Regions from separate parts of the Larkinella bombi genome, predicted to be linked through region 1. Evidence: riboswitches for the same ligand, from Rfam matches in the RefSeq annotation. Region 1 holds a riboswitch; each other region holds the start of a gene.

What was found. A riboswitch is a leader RNA that binds a small molecule or an ion and turns the genes downstream of it on or off. The one in region 1 is predicted to bind S-adenosylmethionine.
Region 2: another riboswitch for S-adenosylmethionine. It lies ahead of metH (methionine synthase); the one in region 1 lies ahead of L0Y31_RS03830 (M28 family metallopeptidase).
Region 3: another riboswitch for S-adenosylmethionine. It lies ahead of L0Y31_RS02490 (O-acetylhomoserine aminocarboxypropyltransferase/cysteine synthase family protein); the one in region 1 lies ahead of L0Y31_RS03830 (M28 family metallopeptidase).

The regions. Positions count from the first base shown of each region.
Region 1 is NZ_CP090557.1:890,198-897,844, reverse strand. It holds gene L0Y31_RS03840 (sll1863 family stress response protein) at 1-518, shown strand, start outside; gene L0Y31_RS03835 (formylglycine-generating enzyme family protein) at 712-1,809, shown strand; SAM riboswitch class I at 1,911-2,013, shown strand; gene L0Y31_RS03830 (M28 family metallopeptidase) at 2,202-3,899, shown strand; gene L0Y31_RS03825 (alpha-amylase family glycosyl hydrolase) at 3,923-5,491, opposite strand; gene L0Y31_RS03820 (molybdopterin molybdotransferase MoeA) at 5,704-6,912, shown strand; gene L0Y31_RS03815 (DUF922 domain-containing protein) at 6,962-7,647, shown strand, end outside.
Region 2 is NZ_CP090557.1:14,219-21,865, forward strand. It holds gene metH (methionine synthase) at 1-3,313, opposite strand, end outside; SAM riboswitch class I at 3,424-3,529, opposite strand; gene L0Y31_RS00090 (SGNH/GDSL hydrolase family protein) at 3,618-4,718, opposite strand; gene L0Y31_RS00095 (Ppx/GppA phosphatase family protein) at 5,015-5,902, shown strand; gene L0Y31_RS00100 (GNAT family N-acetyltransferase) at 6,056-6,997, shown strand; gene L0Y31_RS00105 (lipopolysaccharide biosynthesis protein) at 6,994-7,647, opposite strand, start outside.
Region 3 is NZ_CP090557.1:538,153-545,799, forward strand. It holds gene L0Y31_RS02475 (TolC family protein) at 1-1,168, opposite strand, end outside; gene L0Y31_RS02480 (amidohydrolase) at 1,384-3,012, shown strand; gene L0Y31_RS02485 (homoserine O-acetyltransferase family protein) at 3,013-4,059, opposite strand; gene L0Y31_RS02490 (O-acetylhomoserine aminocarboxypropyltransferase/cysteine synthase family protein) at 4,105-5,424, opposite strand; SAM riboswitch class I at 5,615-5,733, opposite strand; gene L0Y31_RS02495 (DciA family protein) at 6,008-6,334, shown strand; gene L0Y31_RS02500 (S66 peptidase family protein) at 6,420-7,334, shown strand; gene L0Y31_RS02505 (amidohydrolase) at 7,381-7,647, opposite strand, start outside.

The DNA of each region.
Region 1 (7,647 bases):
CTTACACGGGTGCCGTGCTGGTGATCGCTTCGTTATCACTAACTGCCTGCGATAATGGAAAAAATGATGCCCGTACAGACGATGCTTTAGAAAAAACCGGTGAAGCCATTGAAGCGGATGCGAAAGACGCTACCGCCAATGCCCGCGAGGAAGCCCGCGAAGCTGGTGATAAAATGGAAGCAGCCGGCGATGAAGCTGCCGCTGATTTCAAGCGGGAACGTGACGAAGCAGTAGCCAAAATGAAGGTCCAGAAAGAGAAGCTGGATACCCGTATTGACGAAATGCAGGCTAAAATCAAGCGCGAAGGCCGCGAAGCAAAAGCGGAAAGTAAAGAGCAGCTTGCTAAACTGGAAGACGAGCGAAAAGAGCTTGGCAACGATATCGATAAAGCCCAAAATGCGACGGCTGCGGCTTGGCAAGACATCAAAAGTGGCTTTAAGAAAGCCGGTAGAAACATTGGAAATGCATTCGATAAAGCCGAGGATAAAGTAGATCCAGACGGTAAAGACGATAACTAAGCATACGTTTTTCTTCTAAAAGTCCTGTTGTTCAAAAGACGGCAGGACTTTTTTTGTGGCAATTTTTCCACAAACTTCCCCAAGTATGTAGCTTCCTTCCTGAGTATTTGATTCCGCCAGAAAGCTTATAACTTCGTAATTCAGGTTACACGAATATAGGTAATTGTACAAAATTTTGAGTTGGCTTTTGGGTATGAAATGCAACTACATAGTGGCTATATGGCTTAGTGGAACGGTCCTTTTTGGCCTCGCGGGATGCCATTCCGAAAACCAAAAAGGGGAGGAGACTGCGCAGGTAAGCAAGGCAGACAGCGTAGCGTTCTGTGCAGCCAATGGAATGCCATCGCGGGCAAGCGCCATTCAGCAGGCCGCTTCGGTAAGTGAGTCGGGCCAGCAGAACACGGAGGGTATGGTCTGGATTCCGGGTGGCGCTTTTCAGATGGGCGCTGACGAATTTCCGGATGCGCGGCCTTTGCATACGGTAACTGTCGATGGCTTCTGGATGGATAAACACGAGGTCACCAATGCCGAATTTGCCCGGTTTGTGGCCGCTACCCGCTATGTGACGGTAGCCGAGCGGCCCTTAAATCCGGCGGATTTCCCCGGTGTTCCCGCCGAGCAACTGGTGCCGGGGTCGGCGGTGTTCACGCCTCCCAGTCAACGCGTGTCTTTAGAGAATCCGCTTTTGTGGTGGAAGTACGTTGCCGGAGCCAGTTGGCAGCATCCCGAAGGACCGAAAAGCAGCCTTGAAGGGCGCGAAAACCTGCCTGTGGTACACGTCTGCTACGAAGACGCCGCCGCCTATGCCAAGTGGGCGGGTAAGCGCCTGCCTACCGAAGCAGAATGGGAGTTTGCCGCCCAGGGCAACAAAGGGAACCAAACTTATTATTGGGGAACTAATCTGAAGCCCGCCGGAAAATGGGTGGCTAATATTTACCAGGGCAATTTTCCCGATCAGAATACCAAAGAAGATGGGTTTGCGGGGGTAGCGCCCGTCAAGTCGTTCCCAGCCAATCCGTACGGTTTGTATGACCTGGATGGAAATGTGTGGGAATGGTGTCAGGATTTGTACCGCCCGGACTATTACCAGAATAGCCCCGCGAAAAATCCCAAAGGCCCCACCAATAGCTATGACCCGGATGAACCAGGGGCGGTAAAGTACGTACAGAAGGGAGGATCTTTTTTATGTTCCGATCAATATTGCACCCGCTATAAAGCAGGAAGCCGTGGAAAAGGCGAGGCCAGTAGCGGTAGTAATAACCTGGGTTTCAGATGTGTTAAAAATAAATAAACTATTTAGCCTATAAAATTTATAGAATTAGTTGGTAATTAAAAATAGACGTCCTATATTTGTAGCGTCTTACAATTACTAGCTACCAGTAAGTAGTTGTGGATTTATATCGAAAGGGGGAGAGACAGGCTCGATGAACCCTTAGCAACTTTCCCAAGGAATCAGTGCTAACCTGCCTAACTAATTTAATAGGAACTATAAATTTACAACCAGCATGAAAACGCGTTCAACGAACCAACGCTGCGATCCAGACCAAGACTGGCATCTCTCCCCTTTAAGCCGCTGTAAAGTTCACCGGCCTTAATAACCCGTTTTAATTTGATTATTGCCCGTTGAAAGGTAGTTGACTATCAGCGGGCAATAGCCTATTTTAGGGAAAAAGTTACTCCGTAGTGAATAGAATTAGCCTTTTCAGTAGCTCTCTTGCACTCTTTTTTCTTGGTCAGTCAGTTGCCATTGCTCAGACCAGTAATTCCTCTACAATTCCTGCCGAAGCGCGGGAGGCTGTAGCCAATGTCCGACCCGAAGCTATTCGGGCGCACATGCGTTTTCTAGCCGACGACGCGATGGAAGGACGTAAACCGGGAACGCGCGGATATACGCTCGCGGCCAACTACGTAATCGCTCAGTTTGAAGCGCTTGGTCTGCAACCCGCCGGCGAAGGAAAAACGTATTTACAGAAGGTGCCGTTGCGGCGCTGGCAGGTGCAGGAAGAAAAGAGTTCGTTTGCTTTTGTTGGTAAAAACGGAGACACACCCCTGATTTACGGTAAGAACTACACCCTCAGCCCGGTTTACGGAAATCAGACCAGCGAAGTAACGGCACCGGTCGTTTTTGTTGGTTATGGAATTACAGCACCCGAACTGGGCTACGACGACTACCAGAAAATTGACGTTAAAGGCAAAATTGTCGCTTATTTCAACGGCGCGCCAACTACGTTTCCGTCCAACCAGCGTGCGTATTACACCTCTTCCAAGCCGGAAAATGCCGTTGCGCACGGAGCTGTTGGGGTAATTTCCTTTAGCCTACCGAGTGATCTTCGGATGCGTGTGGAAGCTTCCGCTAACCGGGGACGTCAGGGCATTTACCGGTGGGTCGATCAGGAAGGCAAACCCCAGCGTGTTTTCCCGGAATTAAAAGGCATTGCGGCTCTGGGCGATTCCACGGCTCGTTCCCTGTTTTCAGGCACAAAATATCCTTTTCTCGAAGTAATCGCCAAGGCGCAAAGAGGCACTCCGCAAGCTTTTCCGCTCAATATTTCGGCCCGCATGCGGACGCAAACTAATTCAGGAGACGACATTGTGGGTTATAATGTGGTTGGTCTGCTACCCGGAACGGATCCGGTCTTGAAAGACGAATACATCGTCTATGTGTCGCACCTGGATCACCTGGGCATTGGTCGGCCCGTCAAGGGCGATTCTATTTACAACGGAGCGCACGACAACGCGTCGGGTGTGGCCATCAATCTGGAGGCGGCCCGCTTGTATGCCTCACTGCCTAAAGCGCCCAAACGGTCAATTTTGTTTGTGGGCGTAACGGGCGAAGAAATGGGGCTTTTAGGCTCCGATTATTTTGCCAGTAACCCGACTGTTCCTAAAGAAAAGATTGTGGCTAATTTATGCCTGGATATGCCTTTCTTTTTCCATCCGTTGCTGGATATTGTGCCTTACGGGGCCGAACATTCCAGTTTGGGGAAGGAAGTGGCCGCTGCGGCGGCTCATCTGGGCGTTCAGGTGGCTAAGGACCCCATTCCTGAACAGACGGTTTTTATGCGCAGTGACCATTTTAGCTTCGTTCGGCAGGGAATTCCGGCCATTTATGTGAAAAGCGGCTCCCAAACCGGAAATCCCCAACTTGATGGTCTGCGCATTAACCTTGACTGGCGAAGCACCATTTATCATTCGCCGCAAGACGATATGGATCAGCCCTTTGACTGGACAGCGGCGGCCAAACACGCCCAGCTTCAGTTCTTGATTGGCTATTTAACCGCCCAGGCTCCCTCCCGACCAAGCTGGAATGCAGGCGATTTTTTTGGTACCAAGTTTGGCCATCAAGTCCCCGCCAAAGCATCCGGTAGCAACGGAAAATAAACGAAAAGACAGGCTTAATTAGGCTATAAAATATCCTCCAACACAACGCAACTGTAGGCCGAAAGGCACAATTTCCCGCTTTCGAGAAGCTCGGCGTCACCGACAGTATCGAAGCGAATGCGCTTGCTAACGGCCGTTGAATCAGGGTATAGAAGGACTTCGCTGCGTTCACCCGTCAAATTATGGATGACCAGCACCGACTGATCCCCGGAGCGTCGAACAAAAGCCAAAATACCCGGCTGCTTAATATCGCTGGCTTCCAGCACACTCAGGTTATCGTTCAGAACAGGGTGGACATTGCGGAAATGAATCAGCCTTTTGTAGTGGTTGTAAAGCGAAGCCGGATCTGGTTGCTGCAACGCCAGAGGCGTAACGCGCTTGTCGGTGGAGTACTTAGCTTTGGTCCAGCGGCTACGGTTTTTGTCTTTTCGTTTGGTATCCCACAAAAACGGCTCGCGAATGTATTCGTCGGGTTTCTTGCCCTGCATGCCGATTTCTTCGCCGTAATACAGGTAAGGATTGCCCGGAAGGGTCAGCAGGAGCGAGGCCGCCACTTTCAAGTGATTCAGATTGCCTTTCAAAATGCTGCCAATACGGATTTGGTCGTGGTTGGATAGCATGATGGCGTCAATAAATTGCGGGTTGACTTGTCCAAAAGCCGCCCGCACTTCCAGTAGAAAATCAATAACGTTCTGTGTATCGTCTTCGCAGGCAATAACGTCGTACAAAGCAAGGCACAAATCAAAATTGAAGTTGGCTTTCAGTCCCCGGAAATACGGCGCAATGCGCTCAGGACGCGTCCAAACCTCGCCCACCGTATAGGCACCGGGTTTAACGGCTTCCATCTCGCGGCCAAATTCTTCCCAGAACTGATGGTTCTTAGGTTCTTCCCATTCGGGATAAATGTGGCGGGCGGCGTCCAGCCGAAAACCATCCACCCCTACCTCTGTCAGCCAGAATTTTCCGGCTTTGTAAATCTCCTCCCGAACGGCGGGGTTATCGTAGTTCAGATCGGGCATGCCTTTCCAGAAGAGGGCGTAGTATTTTTCCTTAAAAGGCGCTCCCGCCACGGCGTGCCACGGGTTTTTCTCCTGCGAATCGGCGGTAATTTCCCGCGTTGCAACGTTGGTAGCATCAATTTCTTGCTGACTCATCCAGACATACCAATCGTGATACGGATTCTCGCGGCTCTGGCAGGCTTGCCGGAACCACGGATGCTCAGAACTCGTGTGATTAATGACAAAATCAACGATCACCTTCATGTCCCGGCGGTGTGCTTCGGCAATCAGGCGTTTGAAATCATCCATTGTGCCATATTCCGGATCGATGCTATAGTAATCAACGACGTCGTATTTATGGTAAGAAGGCGAAAGCGTGATGGGCATAAGCCAGATTGCTGAAATACCCAATTCCTTCAAATAATCCAGTTTTGACGTTACTCCATTCAGGTCGCCGATGCCGTCTCCGTTGGAGTCGCAGAAGGCCCGAACAAAAATTTCGTAGTGTACGCCCGTCCAGCCAGTTTGCGTTGCTGAAAGCGTTGATTCATGAACTGTATCAGAAGATGTCGAAGCGGAAGAACCGGCAATCATAAAACTTAAAAAAGGTACAGATTAGAAAACGGCTTCTGGTTGTAATGAGTTTATAGACAGTGCTTTTTCTGGTAATATGAAAAATAAATCTTAAAAAGTAACTGTAAAAAAGCTATTCCTGTACATATGGGCGACGGTCTCGTTTCAGAAAACTTGGTAAAACGGTGTTCGCGCATAAGCTACTTTTCATTCCTTTGCAAGAAAAACGGGCTATGCAAACAGTTGATTCTGCTTCTTCCACCATTCAAAAGTATCTGCTAACGCTTTCGGCGGAGGAAGTTCCACTGGAACAGGCCGCCGGGCGTATGCTGCGTGAGCCGCTTTCTGCCGACCGCGACATGCCCCCCTTTGACCGCGTAACGATGGACGGAATTGCCATCCAATATGCACACTACGCCGCCGGAAACCGGACGTTTCGAATAGCGGGAATTCAGTACGCAGGCCAGCCACGGCAGCAACTGACGGACCCCACCGCCTGCCTGGAAGTGATGACTGGTGCGGTCCTTCCCGAAGGAACTGACACCGTCATTCGCTACGAGGATTTGCGAATTGCCGACGAACTGGCGGAAATCCGTACGGAGGCCGTCTTGGAAGGCCAGAGCGTCCACCGGCAGGGTTCCGACCGACTCGCGGGCACTTTATTGGTGAAAAGCGGAACACGCCTAAGTTCGGCTGAAATCGCGGTGGCCGCGTCGGTGGGTAAAAGCAAGCTGCTGGTAACCCGACCTCCGCAGGTTATTGTCGTTTCGACTGGGGATGAGTTGGTCGATGTGCAGGAAACCCCTTTACCACACCAGATCCGATTGTCAAACGCCTACATGCTGAAAGCGGCGCTGGAAGCAGCGGGTGCTTCGGTCACGCTGGCTCACGTGCAGGACGATGCATCCCGCATGGAGCAAACGTTACGTGAGTTGCTTGCGGCGGGGGATGCCCTGGTTTTGAGCGGCGGCGTATCGGCAGGGAAAGCGGATTTTGTGCCGGACGTATTGAAAAAAATAGGCGTGCAAGAGATGTTTCACCAGATTGCCCAGCGACCGGGAAAGCCGTTGTGGTTTGGCGTGGCGACCGAAGCAGAAGCGATAAAACCGGTGTTTGGCCTGCCTGGAAACCCCGTGTCAACCTTTCTTTGTACCTATCGTTACCTGCTTCCGTGGCTAAAAGCGTCCCTGGGTTTGCCAATGGCCCAACAACCTCTGGCCCGACTCAGCCAGCCCGTTGTGTTTAAACCGACGCTGACCTATTTCTTGCCCGTTCGCCTGGTGCAGGCCGCCGACGGCACCCGGGAGGCAACCCCGTTTCCGGGCGGTGGCTCCGGCGATTATGCCAATTTGCTCGATTGTGATGGTTTTATGGAACTGCCCGCCGACCAGACTCATTTTGAGGTAGGCGACGCTTTTCCGATATGGCCTTTTCGCGCATAAATTGTGTATTTTTCTGGGATATTTTTAAGCGGGTTTGCGTTCTATAAATGTGAACTTACTCCTGATCATGCACTTACTGATTGCGTTTCTGATTCCTGGCCGGACTCAGGAATCGATCACTATTTCTTTTCCGGCGGAGCCCGTTCGGATCGTAAAACCTTCCTTCTCCGTCATGCGGGTTGAAGATGTGCGCTCCGACAAAAGTACGTTGGGGAATTTGTGGGCCGATGCCGGGCAAACGAAGCCAGCCCGCTTTGCCAGCAGCCTTGAGCGTACGCTAATGGATGTATTAAGGCCTAATTTCCAGGCTGATACGGCGCGTTTGCCCGTTGTTGTTCAGGTGAAGGCTTTTCGATTTACGGAAACGATGCGGGCGGACGGAAAAATTGAAGGTTCCTTCAAAATTTCCATGACGTTTAAAACCCCGCGTGATCAGCAACTGGGGCAGCTAACGGGCTATACCACCGAAACGCGTTACGTTCGTTCGCTGAACCAAACGGCTCCTCTGGGCGGTGTGGCCCGGCGAGCGGTTGAAAATGCCATGATCTACCTGTCCGACTGGGTGCCCGCCAACCGCCAAACCAGTCTGTCGATGCTGAAAGGAATCCGGTTTTTTTTCAAGGATTACACGACGCAGGATACCAAAAGCGATACCGTTTTTTATAGCTCAAAACATCCGTTAAGCTGGTCTGATTTTCAGGCAACACCGCGCACGGGTCGTCTGGGAGCTGCCGT
Region 2 (7,647 bases), 880 kb from region 1:
CCGTAACGGCAAAGCCACCGATGTAGTCTTCCCGCCCACTTTCCAAAGGCGCAATAAAATCGGACAGGCAGAAGTTAGGCAACCCCGGTGCTTTCTGGTTTTGCTGACGGATAAAGTGTAAAACGGCTTTGGTGTCGTATACTAACTCCCCGGCCTGCCCTAAATCCAGCTTCCCCTGCCCGTTGACGTTCGCTTGCTGGCGGCTCAGTTTATATTCCAGATGCGTATGCGACCCGTGCCGCTCACAAGGAATCTGCCTAACAACTTCCTCAAAATCATGCAATAAAACGTCGTCCTCCGTTGAGTTAGCGGGAAAGAACCCAACCACTGCCTTGGCTTTCAGGAGCTTTTTATCGATGATTTCCTGCAAAAGCTGCTGCGCATCGTCGAACAGCTTCTTCGCTTCGTTTCCTACCACGGCATCCTCGAAAATCTTCGGGTATTTTCCGTGCAGCTGCCAGGTCTGGAAAAACGGAGTCCAGTCAATGTATTTGGCAATGTCGGCCAGCGAATAATCGTCAAAGTACCGATTACCCAGGAAAGTGGGTTTGGTTGGTTCAAAATCTGCCCAGTTGATCGCTACGCGGTTGGCGCGCGCTTTTTCAATCGTCAGCGTTGTTTTATCTTTTTGCCGCTTGGCATGATCGGCGCGTAGTTTGACGTACTCGGCTTTAATTTCCTGGAAAATCAGATCGCGCGTTTCAGAGGCTTCACTCGTCAAACGCCCGGCAACCGGCACGCTTCGGCTGGCATCCAGCACGTGAATGACCGGTCCCGAATAATGCGGATCAATTTTTACGGCGGTATGAATCCGGGACGTTGTTGCCCCGCCAATCAGCAACGGCACCTTGAAGCCCTGCCGCTCCATTTCTTTGGCTACGCCGACCATTTCATCCAGTGACGGCGTAATCAAGCCACTCAAGCCGATGATATCGACATTGTGTTTCTTGGCCTCTTCCAGGATTTTCTGGGTCGGCACCATCACCCCTAAATCGATGATTTCGTAGTTGTTACAGCCCAGGACAACGCCCACAATGTTTTTTCCAATATCATGCACATCGCCTTTCACGGTGGCCATCAGGATTTTCCCAACGGCTCTGGCCCCCTCCGATTTCTCCGCTTCGATGTAGGGAAGCAAGTAAGCCACCGCTTTTTTCATCACCCGCGCCGATTTCACGACCTGCGGCAGAAACATTTTTCCTTCGCCAAACAGATCGCCAACGACGTTCATGCCATCCATCAACGGGCCTTCAATGACCTGCAAAGGACGGTCGAATTGCTGACGTGCCTCCTCTACATCCTGGTCGATGTAGTCGGTAATGCCTTTCACCAGGGCGTGTTTCAACCGTAAACCGACCGGTTCCAGCCGCCAGCTTTCATCCTGAACGATTTCTTTGCCTTTCGCCTTCACGGTTTCGGCAAACTCAACCAGTCGCTCCGTCGCATCCTGGCGACGATTTAGCAGCACGTCTTCGCAGCGTTCGAGTAGATCTTTCGGAATTTCGTCGTACACGCCCAATTGTCCGGCGTTGACGATGCCCATGTCCAAACCCGCTTTGATGGCGTGGTAGAGAAAAGCCGAGTGCATGGCTTCGCGGACCACCTCATTGCCCCGGAACGAGAACGAGATATTAGACACCCCACCCGACACTTTCGCTAACGGCAGGTTTTCCTTGATCCAGCGCGTAGCGTTGATAAAATCAACCGCGTAATTGTTATGTTCTTCGATCCCCGTCGCAACCGTCAGGATGTTCGGGTCGAAAATAATGTCCTGAGGGGCAAAGCCAACCTGATCGACCATAATTCGGTAAGCCCGCTCACAAATTTCAATCCGACGCTCGTAGTTATCGGCCTGACCTTGTTCGTCAAAAGCCATTACTACAACCGCCGCCCCGTATCGATTAACCAGCTTAGCCCGTTGAATAAACGCTTCTTCGCCTTCTTTGAGCGAAATAGAGTTGACGATGGCTTTGCCCTGGACGCATTTCAAACCGGCCTCGATCACCTCCCACTTCGAAGAGTCGATCATGATGGGCACCCGGGCAATATCCGGTTCAGCCGCAATCAGGTTCAGGAAGGTGGTCATGGCTTCCACCGAATCCAGCATTCCTTCGTCCATGTTAATATCGATGACCTGCGCCCCGTTCTCCACCTGTTGCCGGGCGACCGACAAAGCAGCATCGTAATCACCGGATTTAATCAGTCGGGCAAAGGCTTTCGAACCGGTTACGTTGGTCCGCTCCCCGATGTTGACGAAATTGGTGGTTTCTGTAATTTTCAGAGGTTCCAGACCCGACAGTTTCTGGTAAGGTTCCGGCTGTGGCTTAGGGCGGGGCTGGTAGTTGGCCGCTACCTGGGCGATGGCCTGGATGTGATCCGGCGTCGATCCGCAGCATCCCCCGACAATATTGACAAAGCCTTCTTTGATAAAGTCCTCAATCTGAGCGGCCATGCTCTCCGGCGTTTCGTCGTACTCGCCAAACTCATTCGGCAAACCCGCGTTGGGATAGGCCGATGTAAAGAACGGCGACTCTTTGGCCAGCGTCTGCACGTAGGGGCGCATCAGCTCGGCCCCCAGCGCACAGTTTAGCCCCACACTCAGGAGCGGCAAATGAGAAACGGAATACAAAAAGGCCTCCGTCGTCTGTCCCGACAAAGTCCGACCCGACGCATCGGTAATCGTCCCGGAAACCATGATAGGCAATGGTTCCCGCCTGGTGTCTACAAAATATTTGTCAATGGCAAACAGCGCGGCTTTGGCGTTGAGCGTATCGAAAATCGTTTCGACCAGCAACAGGTCCGAACCGCCTTCGACCAGTCCCCGCACCTGCTCGTAGTACGAATCCACCAGTTGATCAAACGTGATGGCGCGGTAACCTGGATTGTTCACATCCGGCGAAAGCGAAGCCGTGCGGTTGGTGGGTCCCATAGCCCCGGCTACGAAGCGGGGCTTGGCGGGATTTTGCCGCGTGAACTCCACGGTCGTTTCTTTAGCAATCCGCGCCGATTCGTAATTCAACTCATACGCCAAATCCTCCATGTGGTAGTCGGCCATCGCGATGGATGTACTGCTGAAGGTGTTGGTTTCCAGAATATCCGATCCCGCTGCTAAGTATTGCCGATGAATCTCCTGAATAATATGCGGTTGGGTAATGGACAGCAAGTCGTTGTTTCCCTTCACGTCATGCGGCCAGTTCTGAAAACGTTCCCCCCGGTAATCCTCTTCTTCGAGTTTATAGCGTTGAATCATTGTCCCCATTGCTCCGTCGAGAATGAGAATCCGACGCTCCAGAAGGTCTTTTATCTTTTCCAAGTGTAATTATAGTTTTAAGCCCACCTAAACAGTTGATGATCAATCAAAAAACAGACAAGGGCTTATCGTCAGAAGAGGAAGTTGGCAGTTCGCCGCAGCGATCGACATTTCTCTTATCTCTCCCCGCCAGCGGAGCGGGGTGGAATGTGGCACCGTTCTAAAAAGGGGTTGCCAAGACATCGTTGGGTCCGATCCCTCCGTCTTTCTTGATAAGCTGTTGCAAAAATACACAAAGAGGCTTGTTTTGCCAAAATGATTATTTCGGACAGAACAAACCTCCCTGATTAAAATAACAAACTCGTTTCTAGCGCATTGTATCTGCTTTAGCGGTCGCATTGGCCGAAAGCATTTTATAAAGTGCGTCGCCTACCCGCTGGTTGACAAGGGGGCTGGCGTGCGCGTCGTTACGGCCCACAATCCGATCTTTAGGATCCAGGTCTTTGGTAACACTGCTCACTTCCAGAATGGGTACCTGCTGCTGCGCAAAATAGGTTTCTACAGGCTGGGTATACATTTTGGTTTTCTCGAAATTGTGCGAGAACGGAAAGATAACCACGAACAGACGAACGTTATTTTTCTTGCTATAATCCACAAAACGACTCAGATCGCGGATGTGGCTGTTCAGAATCGTTGTGTCGGTGTAAACACGTTTGGCGTAATCCTGATAAGGCGCGAAGTTTCCGTGCGGCAGTTGCCAGTAAATGTAGTTCAGGAGATAAGAGCGGGCAAATAAAGGCCGGGTCGGGCCAGGAACATCGGAGTAAGGCTCAAAGCCCTGGGGGACAACGCCTCCGTCCCGGGCGGCTTTCTCAATATCATTCGGAAAGTACTGCAACACCATCCAATCGGGCTTAACGCCGTATTTTTCAAAGCGTTCGTATTCATCCCGCGTATCTGATCCCGAAACCCCTAAATTATAGACTTCGTACTTATCCCCCAGCTTTTGGGCCAGGACATTGGAAAAGCGATCCTCTACATTCTTGATTCCGTGGCCCGCCGCAAAGGAGTCCCCAATGACCATTACTTTTGTTTTTCCCAGCGAATCGGCATGGTCTTCATCCCGGTATCCTTTTTCATTAACCGGGCTCCAATAGCGTTCAAACCAGATTTTTGAGGCCAGCGTGCTGTTTCCCTCGTGGCTCTGCGAAATGGTCATAAATACCATCTCCAGAAAAACCAGCAACACCAGCAGCGGCACAAACAGCGTGGCCACGTTAATCAGCCATTTCGGTGCTTTGGGATTCTTGACAATGTTGTAGTAAAAAATTCTCAGTAAATCGTAGAGGAAGAGAAATAAAACAACACCTTTGGCGAAGCGGATGTAGGCGTTGTCGAACAGGCCATGAAATGGATAGGAAAATGAAATTTTGAGTCGCTCGGGAAAAAACAGCAAAACTGCCAGCATGCTTATTAAAACAAGTCGCAGCAGGCTAGTAACTAATTTGGAGGTCATTGTATTTTAAATTGGTGGAAAAAGCAGGTATTCTTAGGGCGCCTTGATAAATTACCGGAAAAGTACAAACAAAGTGGCGCTATTCAAATGTTGTCTTCAGAAACCGAGCAATTGCTTGAGGGAAAGGCTGACGATTCTTTACCTTTATTTTTTGGATTGCTACGAAGAATGCGGTTGGCCTATTAGGCTGTTCAACCGCAAAAACACTATATTTGGCCGTTTTCATTTACTTTTTCGTTTACATTATTTTGAAACTAGCAGCCATTGATATCGGCTCCAACGCCGCCCGTTTGCAGATTTCAACCGTTCTGCACGTCGACGATGTGATTAGTTTTAAGCGCGTCGAGTATGTCCGCTTCCCGCTGCGTTTGGGGCATGATGTTTTTACATTTGGCAAACTTACTCCCGAGAGCGAAGCCCGAACCACCAAGCTGATGGAAGTTTATCGGCTCTTGATGGAATTACACGAAGTCGAAGACTACATGGCCTGCGCCACGTCGGCCATGCGTGAATCCCAGAACGGACACGAGGTAAGCGCCCGCATCAAGCAAGCAACCGGCATCGATATTCACATTATTGACGGCCAGAAAGAAGCGGAAATCATCAACAACGTGGTCGTCCAGGCGCTGGACGAGCGGCAGTATCTGCACATCGATGTAGGCGGTGGCAGCACCGAACTAAACGTATACCTGAATCGCCAGAAAGTTGCTTCTAAATCCTTTAAAATTGGTTCAGTACGGCTCCTGGAAGGAAAAGAAACCAAAGGCGCGTGGCAAAAAATGGAAAGCTGGATTAACGAAAATGTTGATAAAAGCCAGAAAATCATGGCGGTCGGTACCGGCGGAAACATCAACAAAATCTTTAATCTGGTCACTAAATTTTCCGACAATACCACCACGCTGGACGAGATTATCCGGATGAAAAATTACATCGCTGGCTTTAGTCTGGATGACCGGATCAACAAGCTTCGTCTGAATGCCGACCGGGCTGATGTGATTATCCCGGCGTCTGATATTTACATCTCGGTAATGCAGTGGGCGGGGGCCGCCAACATCATTGTTCCAGACTTAGGATTGCGGGATGGGATTATCCAGCTTGTCTATAATCGCTTGCTCAAGAAGCAGTCAAAAAAATAATCCTTCTTCGATTAGTCAATAAAAAACCCCAGTAAAATAATATTACTGGGGTTTCCTTTAGCATATTCTCTATCTATTTACTAAGTTTCTTGTGCGGTTTAGACACCCACAAAAAAATTTGGTCACATCTGATCTGAATATTTTCGTCATTTAATGCACAAAATTATACAACTGACTAATCCTCAAGCTGATCAGATTCCAAAATTTATAGAAAAAAACTTTTTATTTTTTCAGCCCCGTCATTTTCTTAATCAACCGGACTGTCCACTCCATTATTTTGCCGCTGTCAACCAGCATACCGGACTGGCAGAACTACACGGAATTTTATACGAACGGAATGGTTGGGCGATAAGTCCTTCGGCGGCTTCGTTCGGTGGAATTGAATTTCGGGACAATTTACCCACCAAGGTCTTAACGGATTTCATTCAGGCAATGATTTCCTTCTGCCGGGCCAACTCGTTGAAAGGGATTCGCCTGCTTTCTTATCCGTTTTGTTACGTGCCCAAAAACGCGCAGCTCCTGCACGAAGCACTTCTGGCGTCTGGTTATTGCGTCAGCTACGACGATCTCAATTATCACCTTCCCGTCACCAGCCAGCCATTGCTGAAATCGTTGTCGTCTTTCAAGCGCAATACACTTCGGAAAAGTAAACGGGCGGGATTTCACGGAGCGATCTGGCAACAACCTGACATTCATCAGTTGTTTGAATTTATTCGGCAAGCCCGTGAGCGGCGGGGCATTCCCCTTACCATTTCAGAAGAAAAACTAGGGAGCCTCATCCAGGATTTTCCCGACGTCTGCCACGTATTCGCGGTCTGGCAGCAAGATCGGCTGGCTGCAACTTCCGTAGGTATTCGCGTGGCCCCCGGCATTCTGTACCATTTTATGGGAGCTGATCACGGTGATTTTCTGGCGTATAGCCCTACAGTTTTGCTCGTCGAAACTTTATACAATTATTGCCAGGAAAATAACATTACACTTCTTGATCTGGGTACTGCCAGCAGCTACGGCGTCCGAAACGAAGGCTTAGCTTTCTTTAAACGACTTCTGGGGGGCCTGGAAAGTCCTAAATACGCCTACGAGCTGGCGTTTTAATTGACTGGCTTTCGCTTCGTGACCATCGCCCAGAAAGAAGCCACAATGTGATTGATGTCTTCAGAAACCCGCAGCAGTAAAATGAGGCCCACAAACAAGCCCGTTAAAACGGCCGAGCGAAAGACAATACTGGTTAGCGTGAAAAATAAATCGCCCTGCCACTCCGGTAAAATCAGCGACACGAGGTACGTTACAATTAGCACAAATAAAGCTTTCAGCGCCGCCGTGGTGAATGGCAACATCTTGTAAAAAACCCAGACCAGTGACACCCGGCTTACAGTATACAGCAACGTGGTCAGTGCCGTCGCCAGGGCCGCGCCGTTAAACCCATACAGCGGAATCAGGTAGGAATTGGCGGCGATGGCTACCAGCGCCATCACAATAACCAGGTAGGTCGAATAGCGAAAATGCTTGGAATAAGTAATCATTTCGGCGTTCAGGCCCATCGCCATATCGATCAGCTTCGAGAGCGAAATAAACAAAACCACCCATTTCCCCTGGCTGTATAAATCGGCTTTGGGCAAGACGCCGAGAATGCCGTCGATGTTGGTAAAAACCAGCAAAAAGGCCAAACCGCCTACCAAAAGCTGGTTCAAGGATGATTTGCGGTACAACTCGAGCACGTGCGTCCAGTTTTCTTCCCGGATGGA
Region 3 (7,647 bases), 350 kb from region 1:
CCCTGAATTCAACCGAGGTTGAGTTTCCGACGCGGTAACGCTCAAAGGCAATGTCTACGTTTTCGTTGGCTATTTTGTAATTTTCGTTCTCAAGATTTACCAGCGTCAGGCTATTGCGGTACTGTGAATAGGTTTGTTCCAGCGCCTGCGCAATCAGGATTTGTTGCTGGCCTTGCTGGTATTCCGTAATAAGAGCATTTGTTTTGGCATTATTGATTAGTCGCCGCTGGTTGAATCCTGTAAAAATGGGAATAGAAGCCTGAATACCGTACGTAAAAATATCATTTCGGCCCCGGCGAACCCCAAAACCACCCTGATTGTCAATAGCCGTAAAGTTATAACCAGACACCAGATTGACCACGGGCAATTGAGCGGCTCTCGTCAATTGGGTATTTAGATCGGCTACACGCCGGTTTAAGGTGGCCGTTACCAACTGCGGATTATTGGTGTTTGCTGCTTCGCGTAAACGATCGATGGCTAGATCTGTCCGTACAATAATCGTATCCTGCACGACAAACTCCGTAGCCGGATCGCGCACCAGCAAGGTATTCAGAAAAACTTTAGCATTTCGCACGTTCTGCTCCTGCGATACCATAGCCGAACTATCGGTGTTGTAATCCACCTGCGCCGTCAGAAAATCCACTCTCGATCGCGCTCCTACTTCGTAATTGCCACGGGCCAGGTCCAGGCGTTCCCGCGAAATATCAAGTGCCTGGCGCAACGAAAGAAGCTGCTGCAATTGGCGAATAACATCATAGTAAGCAGTTGCTACGTCGGCTACTGTCAATTCGATGTTTGCCCGCGTATTTAGCTCGCTGATTTTGACTAATTCCGATAGGCGGTCGTAGCTGTAAAAGACACCAAAGCCATTGAAGAGGTTCCAGTTAAGCGACAGGCCAACGGTTGAACTCCGGTTAAGCGCACCGTAAATCTCCTGCCGAGGCCGAATGTTGTCCAAAAAATCCTGTCGCAGGTTTTGAACGGAGTTGTTGTTGTTGAATGTCCCATTGATCGAAGGCAGAAAAGCGCCAAAAGCAAACCGAAAGTCATTTCGGCTAATCTGTTCCTGCGATTTAGCAATGCGAATCTGATAGTTTCGCTCCAATGCCAGCGAGATAGCCTCCTGCAAGTTGATTGGATCACCTACCTGTACGATACGGTCCTCCAATTTAGCACGTTGCGCAGGCGATTTTATAATTTGAGAGTGGGCTGTTAAGAAAGAACAAATGAAAAGTATACTAACTAAAGAGCGCATTCTGAGTAGGCGTTACGTTTAACCCATCAAAATTAGAATATATTCTAACATTCTAATCCATCTGCCAAATTTTGCTTGTCATTTTAAACCTTAATTCTTCTATATTTAGCCGCTTATCTTAAATTCTAATGAAAAAAGCAGCTTTCGGCTTATTGCTCCTCTTTCTTCTCCAAGCTTGTTCGACTAAAAAAAAGGCTGACCTTATTGTCCATAACGCCACGGTATATACTGTTGATTCGGCCTTTACGACCGCACAGGCATTCGCGGTGAAAGACGGAAAATTCCTCGCCGTTGGAACGGACAAGGCTATTTTAGAGCAGTACGAAGCCGATATCGTGGCTGATTTGAGCGGCAAACCGGTTTATCCCGGCTTTTACGACCCTCATTCCCATTTCTTTGGCCTCGGTCAGGTCCTTGACCAGGCTGACCTGGTTGGCACAAACTCGTTCGAAGAGGTAATTGACCGGCTGAAAACGTACCACCAAAAGCATTCAGATGCCATCTGGCTTGTTGGTCGGGGCTGGGACCAGAATGACTGGACAGACAAACGTTTTCCGAGCAAAGAAAAATTAGACGCCGCTTTTCCAAATGTTCCTGTTGCACTAATGCGCGTGGATGGCCATGCTCTGCTGGTCAATTCCAAGGCCCTCCGCCTAGCCCGAATCACGGCAGGCACCAAAATAGCCGGTGGTGAAATCGTTCTGAAAGATGGCGAACCGTCGGGGGTTTTGGTTGATAATGCCATGCAAATGGTCAAGCGCGTTATTCCGCAGCCCGATGCGAAAGACAAGGAACGCATGTTGTTGGCGGCACAGAAAGTATGTGTTTCACTCGGCTTAACGAGTGTTTCTGATGCGGGCCTCGACCGCCCGGATATTGAACTTATCGAAAAAATCCAGAAAGAAGGAAAGCTGAAAATTCGGGATTATGTCATGATTAGCCTGGGTGAATCCAATCTGGATTATTACCTCAAGAAAGGGCCTTTTCAAACCGATCGCTTAACGGTTCGGGCCTTCAAAGTCTACGCCGATGGCGCTTTGGGGTCGCGCGGGGCCTGTCTCCGCCAGCCCTACAGTGACCGCCCCGAAACCGGTGGTTTTCTGCTACTGAATCCTCAGGAACTTGAGCGCGTACTTACGCTGATCAGTAAAAGCGATTTTCAGGCTAATACCCACTGCATCGGCGATTCTTCCAATCACCTGATTCTGGATTTATACGGCAAGCTGCTAAAAGCGCCAAACCAGCGTCGCTGGCGCATTGAACACGCCCAGGTTGTCTCGCCGGATGATTTCTGGAAGTTCAATCGGTATTCGGTTATTCCCTCGGTTCAGCCTACCCACGCTACCTCCGACATGTACTGGGCCGCCGATCGCCTCGGCCCCAACCGCGTAAAAGGAGCTTACGCCTTCAAGGATTTGATGAAGCAGAACAACCTGATTGCCTTTGGTAGCGATTTTCCCGTCGAAGCCGTCAATCCGCTTTATGGCTTTCACGCTGCCGTTGCCCGGGTGGACGAAAAAGGCTATCCGCAGGGCGGCTACCAGATGGAAAATGCCGTTGATCGGGAATCGGCCCTGAAAGCCATGACGCGCTGGGCGGCCTTTGCCTGTTTTGAAGAGCACCTACGTGGTTCCATCGAAGCGGGCAAACAAGCCGATTTTGTGGTTTTGCCCAAGGACATCATGAAAATACCGGCTCCGCAATTGCGACAGGTTAAAATATCTCAGACCTGGATTGGTGGCGAGCGTTTGTTTTAATTACGCTTCCACCTTCGCCTCTTCACGCTTGCCTTCCTGCATCCACCGCCGGATGATTTGCGTCAGGGGCTTCGCCTCGATCAAGAACCCATCGTGGCCGTATAGGGAGTCAATTTCTTCGTAACGCGCATCGGGAATGTGCCGCGCCAGAAACTGTTGCTCGGCGGGTGGAAATAAAATATCTGAACGAATGCCCACCACCAGCGTTCGAGCCTTGATCCGCAAGAGCGCATTGATGATGCTGCCCCGGTTTCGCCCGACATTGTGCGAGTCCATGGCTTTCGTTAAATGCCAGTAGGTATAAGCATTAAACCGTTTCACCAATTTCTCACCCTGGTATTGCTGGTAGCTGGATGCTTTGTAGTTATCTAATTGTTCGTTATGATCCAGTGCCTGCGTAAAGCCGTAAGTATCGTAGTTTCTGTAAGAGAGCAACGCAATGGAACGCGCCGCCTTTAAGCCTGTTATACCTGCATCGTCCCGACTTTCCTGCCAGCTGGGATCCGCAGCCAGCGCCATGCGTTGGGACTCGTTAAAGGCAATTCCCCAAGGTGAATGAACGGCATTTGCCGCAATCAAAACTAAATTTTCAATAATACTCGGCTGCTGAATGGCCCATTCTACCGCTTGCTGGCCTCCAAGTGAACCTCCTACACAGGTATGGATGTGTTCGATGCCTAATTCCTGCCGCAATAAATCCAGCGCCCCGGCCATGTCACGCACTGTCACAAGCGGGAAATCATGGTAAAATGGTTTGTTCGTTCGCGGATTAATGGACAACGGTCCGGTTGACCCGTAACAGGAACTGAGCACGTTGGCACAAATGATAAACTGGTTTTCCGGGTCAAAATATTTTCCTGGACCAACCATGCCATCCCACCAATCGCCGGGGTCAGCACTGCCGGTTAGGGCGTGACAGATCCAAACGACATTGGAACGGCTCTCATTGAGCGTACCACGTGTTGTATAAGCCAGCCGAAAGCCCGGAAGTTCGTCACCGGATTCCAGCGGATAAGAAAATTTGTAGTCGAAAAATTTAGTCTCCATAGAATCATGTCCCGCAGCGCCCGTCGGCGTTGCGGGACAAGTAGATTAGTTCAACACAGGCGCAGATACTTGGGCAAAAGCCTGCTCAAGATCGGCTATAATGTCATCAATGTGCTCAATACCAGCCGAGATTCGCAATACGCCTGCGGCAACACCTGCCGATGCCTGCTCATGCTCGGATAGCTGCTGGTGGGTAGTTGAAGCCGGATGAATGATGAGCGTTTTCGAATCGCCGACATTGGCCAGGTGGCTGATTAGCTTCAGGCTGTTTACGAACGTATCAGCAGCTTCGCGGCCTCCTTTCACTTTAAATGTAAACACACCGCCAAAGCCTCTTTTCAGGTATTTCTTGGCTAGTTCATGGTAAGCACTACTTTCCAGACCTGGGTAATTAACCGCTTCGACCTGTTCGTGTTTTTCCAGCCATTGGGCCAGCGCCAGCGCGTTCTGCACGGTACGATCTACCCGCAAAGACAACGTTTCCAGTCCTTGAATCAGCAGGAAAGAGTTAAACGGGCTAATGGACGGACCCCAATCCCGCAGGCCCTCCACGCGGGCGCGAATGATAAATTGAATATTCCCGAATGGACCATTCACTCCAAAAACATCGCTAAACACCAAGCCATGATAACCCGGTGATGGCTCGCTAAACTGCGGGTACTTGCCATTGCCCCAGTTGTATTTTCCACTATCGACAATTACGCCGCCAATGCTTGTGCCGTGGCCGCCAATCCATTTTGTAGCTGACTCAACCACAACTGCCGCTCCGTGTTCGATGGGACGGAACAAATAGCCGCCCGCGCCAAACGTATTGTCAACAATCAGGGGAATGTCATGCTTCTGCGCCAAGGCCGCAAACGCCTCAAAATCGGGGATATTAAAGCCGGGATTCCCGATGGTTTCCAGGTATAGTGCTTTCGTATTTTCGTCAATCAGGCGTTCAAAGCTGGCAACGTTATCGCCTTCGGCAAAGCGAACGTCAATGCCCAACCGCTTGAAAGATACTTTAAACTGATTGTATGTTCCGCCGTATAAGTAGGAAGTCGTCACGAAATTATCCCCGGCATTCAGGATGTTGTTCAGCGCAATAAACTGGGCTGCCTGCCCGGAAGCCACCGCCAGGGCAGCTACGCCCCCCTCCAAAGCCGCCACCCGCTTTTCAAAAACGTCGGTAGTGGGGTTCATGATGCGGGTATAGATATTTCCGAACGCCCGCAGCGCAAACAGATCAGCTCCGTGCGCTGAGTCATTAAATACGTACGACGTCGTTTGGTAGATAGGCACAGCCCGTGAATTAGTCGTACCGTCTACTTCCTGCCCGGCGTGAAGTTGCAGGGTTTCAAAATGCAATGGTTGATCTGCCATTTCTTTGCTAAAATTTGAGTGGCTGCCCAATTGCCGCACGGCAATGAGCAATTAATATGGGATAGGAATTTACTGTGCCGTTAGGCACAGCAGTGCATACGGAACCGCTTCGGTTCTTCGTTGCCGCGTGTGAGAAGATTCAGTTGCCCACCGAGGGCATACAACATCGAAATAGATTCATGATTTTAGCGATTTATATTTCCTACAGGATCGCCGAGGCGATAACTTAGGCGGGAATTAGCACCTTGCTACGCAGCAGGTTGCCAGAGGTTTACAGAGCCCGGTCTCTCCCCTCTTTCTGTATAAATCCATCGAACCGTTGAGCCGCCGAAACAGCTAGCCGGTGAACCAGCAGAAGTGGAACAGATTGACGAAAGCCAACCTTATCGAGGAATTGATAGCGCAATTATAAGCAAGAAAGCCTGTATGTGCAATCACTTTCGCCTCTTTTTAGCATAATCGCCTATTAGGTACAAACCCCTAACACCTACCCGGCAGAATGATGCGACCGAAAAAAATCCTGTTACTAGTTATCGATCAAGCCGAAATGGTATATTACTTTTGTGTTAAGTCAATTCCAATCATGTCCCAATTCTATCACTACGATAAAGATAAAGTATTCCGTCGGCCGGGGGTTACCTCGCTGAAAGATGCTATTGGGCAGATGCTAAAATCGTATCAGTTGCAAACCCGTTTCGACGAAACGTACCTCGAAGCATTCTGGGAAAAAATGATGGGTAAGGCAATCGCCTCCCGCACAAACCGTCTTTACGTTAAAAATCGTATTCTACACATCGAAATCTCGTCGGCCCCCCTACGGAGCGAGTTGGTCATTGCCAAGCAAAAAATGATTCAGCTGATTAACAAAGAGATGGGCACCGATGTCATTGAGGACGTGATTTTTATCTGACGGATAAAATGCATTTTTCCTCCACGAATGCAGCAACGCGCTTTCCTGTTATTCATCGTTCTGGCGGTTCGCCGTTTATTCATTAATGATTTCGCCCCCCTTCCTCACCCCCGGCTCAAAAATTGGTTTAGTAGCTATGGCCAGCCGCCTGGATTACGCAACGCTCCAACCTGCTTTCCGCATTTTGCGCGACGACTGGGGTTTGGAAGTAGTTGAAGGACGTACGTTAACGAGCAGTCATTTTCAATTTGCCGGGGATGATGCTACGCGCCTGTTGGACTTACAACAGCTACTTGACGACCCTACAATCAGCGCTATATTTTCGGTTCGGGGTGGTTATGGCAGTTATCGGCTGCTAGATGGGCTGAATTTCACCAACTTCCGACAGTCGCCTAAATGGGTTGTTGGTTTTAGTGACATTACCGCCCTGCACTGCCACATTCATACATTGGGCATTCAGAGTCTCCATGCAACGATGCCTCGGCTATTTGACCAAGATGATTCGGCTGATGCGGTGGAAAGCTTGCGACAGCTTTTATTTGGCGAGACAATCGCCCCTTATGCAGCTCCGGCAAATGCCTTAAACCGCCCCAGTGAAGCGCAAGGGCAGTTAGTAGGCGGCAATCTGTCGTTGCTGACCAATATGCTCTGTACTCCTTCTGATCCAGATTATACAGGCAAGATTCTTTTTATTGAAGACATTGATGAAAGTTATTTTTCGCTGGACCGAATGCTGTTGCAACTGCGCCGGAGCGGACGACTGGCCAATTTAGCGGGTCTGGTGGTTGGTCAGTTTTCAGAAATGCGCGTCAATGAAACGGCTCCTTTTGGCAAAACGGCGTATGAAATCATCGCTGAACACGTTGCCGATTATACTTACCCGGTCTGCTTTGACTTTCCGGTGGGGCACGTTCCCCGCAACGTAGCCATGCCCGTCGGACGGCTGGCAACATTGAGCGTCCCGGTTGATTCAAACAGCCCTGCAACATTGCTGTTTTGATCGTAAAAGATCGGCGAGGAGACACTTTCTTCGCCGATCTTTCTTTTTATTTCTTTGCTTTCGCGCTGGCCGTTGCTCCTTTCCACTGTTCCATATAGTCCAGCGTCAGGTGGCACAGGGCTTTTACCCCGAGGGTGAAGCCTCCTTCATCAATGTAAAAATCCGGCGTGTGGTGTGAGCCTACCTCCTGCGGTGTTTTTCCTTTGGCCATGCCGCCCAGGAAAAAGAAAAATCCGGGTACTTTCTGCTGATAAAAGGAGAAATCCTCCGCCCCCGTCTGCGCTGGTGTAATCACTACCTTGTTCTTGCCAGC